Thermogutta terrifontis: one gene and its partner. The protein of the gene in region 1 interacts with the protein of each later gene in a pairwise test. Links are inferred from orthologs where the notes say so. Each region holds a gene or a part of one and is shown on either strand. Other genes may lie near its edges.

Region 1 (3,682 bases):
GGATTTTGAGTCCAGCGCGTCTGCCATTCCGCCACTCCGGCCGATTCTTCTCCGAGCGTGGACCACCGTGCGCCGCCAGTGGTGATCACCACACCTGGTTGCAACGGTTTCAAACCTCGCATCCGAGGCAATTCCGGCTGTCTCCGCTGGCGTGATAGACCCGCGGTCGCAACGCTCTTTTTTGTGTTTCTTAAGTATCCTCGCAACCGGGTGGCGTGGCAAGTCCCGGTCCACTGCAAGCGAAAAGAATGCCACGCAAGTATTTTTGTGCCAATAAGTTAGGTATTGCGTTCGAAATTGAGGCGTCATTGCCAGCGGTTTGTCAATCTGGTACACTGAAGGTTTTAAATGCTTCTGCGGCGGAACCCGAAAGCCGGGCCCACCAGCGTCAGAGGCATCATTCTTCCCTGCGGTGAAGGATGAAGGACCGGCCCAATTGACGGTTTTTTGTGGAATAACAGCCAGAAACGCTCATTCGTAAAGTTTTCCCACCTGACACCTACGGATACGGGTCATTATGTCCGACGCAACGGATCTTCCCGAAGCGGAAAACACTGGCCAGGCCAGTCAAGGCAGTGCAGCCGGCGGTAACGGTGACGGTAGCCGCCTGATTCCTCTTCCTATCGAGGACGAGCTTAAGTCGAGCTACCTCACCTATGCGATGAGTGTTATCGTCAGCCGGGCGTTGCCCGACGTCCGCGACGGTCTCAAACCCTCGCAGCGTCGCATCCTGGTGGCGATGAATGACCTGAACCTGACGCCCGGTGCCGCGAGGGTCAAATGCGCGAAGATCTGCGGTGACACGAGCGGAAACTACCATCCCCACGGCGAGAGTGTCATCTACCCGACGCTTGTCCGGATGGCGCAGGAATGGAATATGCGCTACGTCCTTATTGACAAGCAGGGGAATTTCGGATCAATCGCCGGTCTTCCGCCAGCCGCCATGCGTTACACAGAGGCCCGGCTTTCGCCTTACGCGGCGATGATGCTGGAAGATTTGGACCTGGACACGGTCGATTTCGTCCCCACATACGACGAGCGGCGCCTCGAGCCTACCGTTCTTCCGTCCAAGTTCCCCAATCTGCTTGTGAACGGAGCGACCGGAATTGCAGTGGGGATGTCGACTGAGATCCCCCCTCACAATCTCACCGAGATCTGCGATGCTCTCATCGCGCTGATTGATGATCCCGAGATCACCATCGACGAACTGATGGAAATCGTCCCCGGTCCTGATTTCCCAACTGGTGGCATTATCTGTGGTCGCCGAGGTATCCGCCAGGGTTATTTGACAGGCCACGGGACGATCGTTATTCGCGCACGGGCTGTTATTGAAGAATATCGCGATAATCGTTATCGCATTATTATTAAAGAAATTCCTTTTCAGCAGCAGCGCGATAAAATTGAAGAACGGATCGCCGAGCTTGTTACCGAGGGCAAGATACCTGGAATCGCGAACATCCGCAACGAGAGTGACCTGAAAGAACCCGTTCGCATCGTTCTGGAATTGAAGCGCGAGGCTGATCCGGAAATCGTACTCAATCAACTCTATGAATATTCTCCTCTGCAGCAGACATATTCCATCAATCTGCTGGCCCTCGTGGACGGCAAGCCCCGCCTGCTCAATTTCAAGGAGCTTCTCCAGGAGTTCGTGCGGCACCGCGTGACGGTCATCCGTCGCAAGACGCAACACCTGCTCTCCAAGGCCCGCCAGCGGAAACACACCGTCGAGGGGCTCCTGCTGGCTCTCGCCAATATTGATGAAGTGATTCGCGTCATTCGCACCTCAGAGACCCAGGCCCAGGCGAAGGAACGCCTGATGGCGATCCCCTGTCCTGCGGCAATGCTTGCCCGAGCATTGGGTGAAGAGGGGTTTGCTCAATTCCAGAAAGAGCGTGGCATCGCCGAGGAGTACTTCCTTACTCCTGTTCAGGCGGACGCCATCCTGCGGATGACGCTGGGCCATCTCGTCAATCTTGAGCAGGAAAAGCTCGTCTCGGAACACCGCAATCTACTGGAGAATATCAAGGAATACAATCGAATCCTCTCCGATGAAAAGAATATTCTCGAAATAATTAAACAGGAATTGACGGAAATCAAGGATAAGTATGGGGATCCGCGCCGCACGGAAATTTCCGATCAAGAGGTGGGGGCTTTTAATATTGAAGAACTGATTCCCGACGAGATGATGGTCGTGTCCATCAGTTCCGCGGGATATATCAAGCGGACCCCCGTGTCAGCTTATCGGGCACAGCGGAGGGGCGGGAAGGGTTTGAAGGGGGCCCGGGTGGATGACGAAGATCCCATCGAGCACGTATTCCTTGCCGGAACCCACGACTATCTTTTGTTTTTTACAAATCTTGGTCGCGTGCACTGGCGAAAAGTTTACGAACTTCCGGAGCTCCCTCGCGATGCCAAGGGACGTGCCATCGTCAACCTCCTCAGCTTGCAGCCGGACGAAAAGGTAGCGGCGTGCCGGCCTGTGCGAGATTTTTCACTCCCCGATCATTACCTTCTTTTTGCAACAGCCCGTGGACTCGTCAAAAAGACGGCACTCTCAGCCTACGGCAGGCCCGTTCGCGGCGGGATTATCGCCATCAAACTGCGTGAAGGCGATGAGCTTGTCGGAGCTGTGGTCACCAAAAAGGGGGACGAAGTGCTCCTGGCTACCGAAAAAGGTATGGCCATCCGGTTTCGCGAATCGGACGTCCGTCCTATGGGTCGAGCCGCGGCGGGCGTAAAAGGGATTTCACTCATTGGGGATGATCGGGTGGTCGGTCTCGTGGTTGCTGAGCCGGATGCATGCCTGCTCACAGTGTGTGCCCACGGTTACGGCAAACGCACTCCCATTGGAGCGAGCACCGCGGGCCCTGTCGCTGACGAGGAAATAGAGAAGCCCGAGGACGAAACGGAAGCAACTGCGTCGGACGAGGAAGTACCGGAGGAAGAAACCTCCGTCGAAGAGCCAGAAGCAGACGAAAGCGAGGAAGCCGAGGAGGGAGAGGTCGGCTCTCAGTTCTATTACCGGACGCAACGCCGCGGCGGCAAGGGGATTCGCGACATCAAGACGGACGCCCGAAACGGCCCCGTCGTGGGAGTGGCCGTCGTTCATGAGGACGACGAGATTCTCATGATGACGGCCAAGGGCAAGACGCAGAGGTTGCGGGTCAGCGAGATTCGGCTCGTCGGTCGGAACACAAAGGGCGTCCGTTTGATGACACTGGACGAAGGGGACACCGTGGTGGCAGTCAAGCGGATCCCCGCCGAACCGGGAAACTCTGCCGACAACCGCGAATAACCTTTCACACATGGTTGAACAACCATCGCAAGAATGAGATTGGCCAACACGATCGGCCGTGATCTTAATCAGGCTCACCGGCGAGGCGAATTTACGATCGGTGGAGAAACCAGACGCGGATCGGCCTTCGATTGAAGCCTACCATCACAGACCGACTTCTGGCCTTCTCTTTTCCCGGTGGGGTTCGCCTGACGCTTGTCCACCTTCTCCCCCCTACGTACACTCATGGTTGTTCTGTCAGCGACGATGATATGGTGGGCAAATGTGGGAGCAAAGGATGGCCGAGCGTGCTCTAATCACAGGAATTACGGGGTTTGTCGGGCGGCACTTGTGTCAGTACCTGAGGTGCCAGGGCGATGAAGTCGCAGGCATCGCCAACACATGGCC
Region 2 (3,440 bases), 3.8 Mb from region 1 along the record:
AGGAGCCGCGGCATATTTCCGAGGTGGTGGCGGAGATCCTGGCACGGTCCGGGGTTGCGGAGACCCAGTCAGCCCGCGAGCTGCAGGCCGCCTGGCATGAGATCGTGGGCGCTCCCCTGAACGAGTTGAGTCGGGCGGTCAGGCTATCCCGGGGAAAGCTGGAAGTCGTGGTGACTCATTCGGCAGCCGTCCAGGAGTTGACCTTCCGCAAGCGTGAGATCCTCCGTCGCCTGCAGGAACGCTGGCCCCAGAAAGTCATCCGCGACATCCGCTTCCGCGTCGGGCCGATAGAGTAAGCACAGAACACATCTTCACGGACGACAGAAGCTTCACAGCAAAAAACGGATTCTTTCATTACTGAGGTGGTCAAAGCTGGCTATGAACGAAGACAATCTCAATAATCAGCCTTCTCTCCCGAAGGCGAGCCCCCCAGTGCCGGAACCCACAACGGCGTCTGAATCTCCGTCAGGAGAAGAAACGAACATTCGGGCTATTCAGGGGCAGAAGGAATACACCGCGGACAAGCTCGAACACCTCAGCGACCAGGAACATGTTCGCAAGCGGCCGAGCATGTACATCGGCGATACCGGCCCGCGCGGCCTGCACCACCTGGTGTTCGAGGTCGTGGATAACTCCATCGACGAAGCAATGGCGGGGTACGCCACACAGATTTGGGTCACCATCAATGGCGACGGCTCGGTGACCGTCGAGGACAACGGCCGGGGTATCCCTGTGGAGGTCCACCCCGTCATTGGCGTGTCCACCCTGGAAGGCGTTATGACCCTGCTGAAATTCGGAGGGAAGTTCAGCAAGGGGGCGTACTATACATCGGGTGGACTCCACGGTGTGGGAGTGACGGTCGTCAATTTCCTTTCCGAGTGGTGCGTGGTCGAAGTGTACCGCGGCGGCGCGGTGTACCGGCAGGAATACGAGCGAGGAAAACCAACTGGCCCAGTGCGGCGCATCGGCACCACCCATCGCACGGGAACGAAAACGACCTTCAAGCCCGACCCGCTGATCTTTCCCAACACGGAGTTCAATTACAACATCATCTACCGTCGCCTCCAGGAATTGGCATTCCTCAACAAGGGCGTCAAGATCCATTTCAAGGATCTGAGGACCAACGAAGGCGAAACCTTCTGCTATCAGCGGGGCATCATCGAGTTTGTGGAATACCTCAATCGGGCCAGCGAGCCGATCCACCCCGAGGTCATCTACATGTCCACGGAGGTGGAGGGAGTGACCATCGAACTGGCGATGCAGTATTCTTCAGAGTACACGGAGAATTTTCACTCTTACGTGAACAACATCTGCACGACGGAAGGTGGCACGCACGTCTCGGGTTTCCGCACGGCCCTCACCAGGACGTTCAACCAGTACGGCCGGCAGGAAGGGCTTTTCAAAGATCTCATTCCCACGGGAGACGACTTCCGTGAAGGCCTGACGGGGGTCCTGGCGGTGCGTGTTCCGAATCCTCAGTTTGAAGGGCAAACCAAGACGAAGCTTGGCAACAGCGAAGTAGAGGGCATCGTCAGTTCCGCGGTGGGAGACTTTTTATCGCGGTATTTGGAGGAGAATCCCAAAACCGCTCGGGCAATCATCCAGAAGGCCCTCCTGGCGGCGGAAGCGCGGGAGAGTGCCCGCAAGGCCCGGCAACTGGTCCGCGAGCGCAAAGGGGCCCTCAGCGGTGCGGGACTTCCCGGCAAGCTCCGCGATTGCACCAGCCGGGAGGTGGATAAGTGCGAACTCTATCTGGTGGAGGGTGATTCCGCCGGTGGGAGTGCCGAGGGAGGCCGCATCCGCGAATTTCAGGCGATTCTGCCCCTTCGCGGAAAGATCATCAATGCCTATAAGGCCCGCGAGGACAAGGTGCTCGCCAATGAGGAAATCCGCAGCATCATCTCGGCCATCGGCGTGGGCGTGGGGGATGAAATCGATCTTTCCAAGCGGCGGTACGGAAAGATCATCATCATGACCGACGCTGACGTGGATGGCTCCCATATCCGCACGCTGCTTCTGACATTCTTCTACCGACAGATGTACGACCTCATCAAGGCGGGGATGGTGTATATCGCCCAGCCGCCCCTTTATCGTGTTCGTCGCAAGAAGGACGTCTACTATGTGCAGACGGAAGAGGAGATGAAGAACCAGCTCCTGGAGGCTGGACTGGCCGATGCGGTCTTTGAGCCGGGCGATGGACGCACCATTGCCGGGGAGGAATTACAACGTCTGTGCCGTACGCTGGCGGCGATTGAAGCGGCGGTCATCGCCCTGGAGCGCCGCGGGATCAGCCTCCGCGAGCATGCCGCCCGACGGGATCCAGCCACCGGACGCCTGCCCGTTTACCATGTATTCCTCGATCAGAATGAATACTGGTTCACCACCCGTCAGGAACTGGACGAGTTTCTGGAAAAGGAGGAGGCCGAGACCGGGGAAACGCTCGTCGTGGAGGGCGACCACAACGGCGAGGCGGAAACACAGGAAGCATCAGAGAAAGAAACAGCATCCCAACCCCAGCGACGGCTTCATATCATCGAGCTTCACGAAGTACGCACCATCAACGCCCATTTGCAGACCCTGCGCGAGATGGGATTCGACATCGACGCACTCTTCCCCATTGAAAGAACGGGGGAGGAGAAACCGCGCTACATTCTGCGGCGAGGAGAGTCGGTGCAGGGTCTGGAAGATTTGCGCGGGCTGCTGACGGCGCTCCGCTCAGCGGGTGAGCGAGGTCTTCAGATCACCCGCTTTAAAGGTCTCGGCGAGATGAATGCCGAAGAGCTGCGGGAGACGACGCTCGATCCAGCCCACCGCACGCTCATCCAGGTGACGATGGACGATGCGGGAGCCGCCGACGAAATGTTCCGTGTCCTCATGGGCGAGAAGGTCCTGCCGCGGCGGGAATTCATCGAAAAGCACGCCCTGGAAGTTCAGCATCTGGACGTGTAGTTGGCTTCGCCCGACTTTTTGCGGTGCTCCGTCATGCCTCCCATAAGGGCGTAAATTTCGGCACAGGCGGAGGTGGCGCTGCGGCCGAAGTTAATCTTGGACAGCGAGCCCCTGTGGCTGGTAGGTCCGAAAGTTGGTCGGGGCAGTTCATGAATTGTCTCCACATGGAGCATCCGAGAGACCTCTTTCTCAGGCTTCTTTTCATTGCCAGTCCGTTTTTTCGGAGGGACGTGCTTGTCACGTCCGCTGTGCAACGTTCGATGATCAATTCCCTTTTCCCGGGCACGACAGGCGTGCCCCTCCGGTCCTTTTTCTCGGAGGGACCTGCTCGTCAGGTCCGTTTCTTCGGAGGGACCTGCTTGTCGGGTCCGCCGTTCAACGCTGGATCGTCCATTCCGTTTTACCGGGGACTGAAGTCCCACGCCAAAAGCGGGGCTAAAGCCCCGCACTCCATGGAGTGCGGCGATTTATCGCCGCTTTCTGGTGAAGGC

Evidence for each region.
Region 2: the proteins of gyrA (region 1) and THTE_RS00015 interact in binary tests that used the Escherichia coli proteins (3 or more experiments, as listed by UniProt). The link is inferred for Thermogutta terrifontis from one-to-one orthologs.

The regions. Positions count from the first base shown.
Region 1 is NZ_CP018477.1:3,789,898-3,793,579, reverse strand. The notes cover bases 134-3,495. They hold gyrA (DNA gyrase subunit A), read left to right. Parts: upstream 134-517; coding sequence 518-3,295; downstream 3,296-3,495. In the rest of the region: THTE_RS14075 (NAD-dependent epimerase/dehydratase family protein), read left to right, coding at 3,573-3,682. UniProt on the Escherichia coli protein: A type II topoisomerase that negatively supercoils closed circular double-stranded (ds) DNA in an ATP-dependent manner to maintain chromosomes in an underwound state.
Region 2 is NZ_CP018477.1:1,820-5,259, forward strand. Bases 44-3,163 are described here. They hold THTE_RS00015 (DNA gyrase subunit B), read left to right. Parts: upstream 44-378; coding sequence 379-2,949; downstream 2,950-3,163. Other genes in these bases: THTE_RS00010 (DciA family protein), read left to right, coding at 44-296. Outside these bases: more of THTE_RS00010, read left to right, coding at 1-43. UniProt on the Escherichia coli protein: DNA gyrase negatively supercoils closed circular double-stranded DNA in an ATP-dependent manner to maintain chromosomes in an underwound state.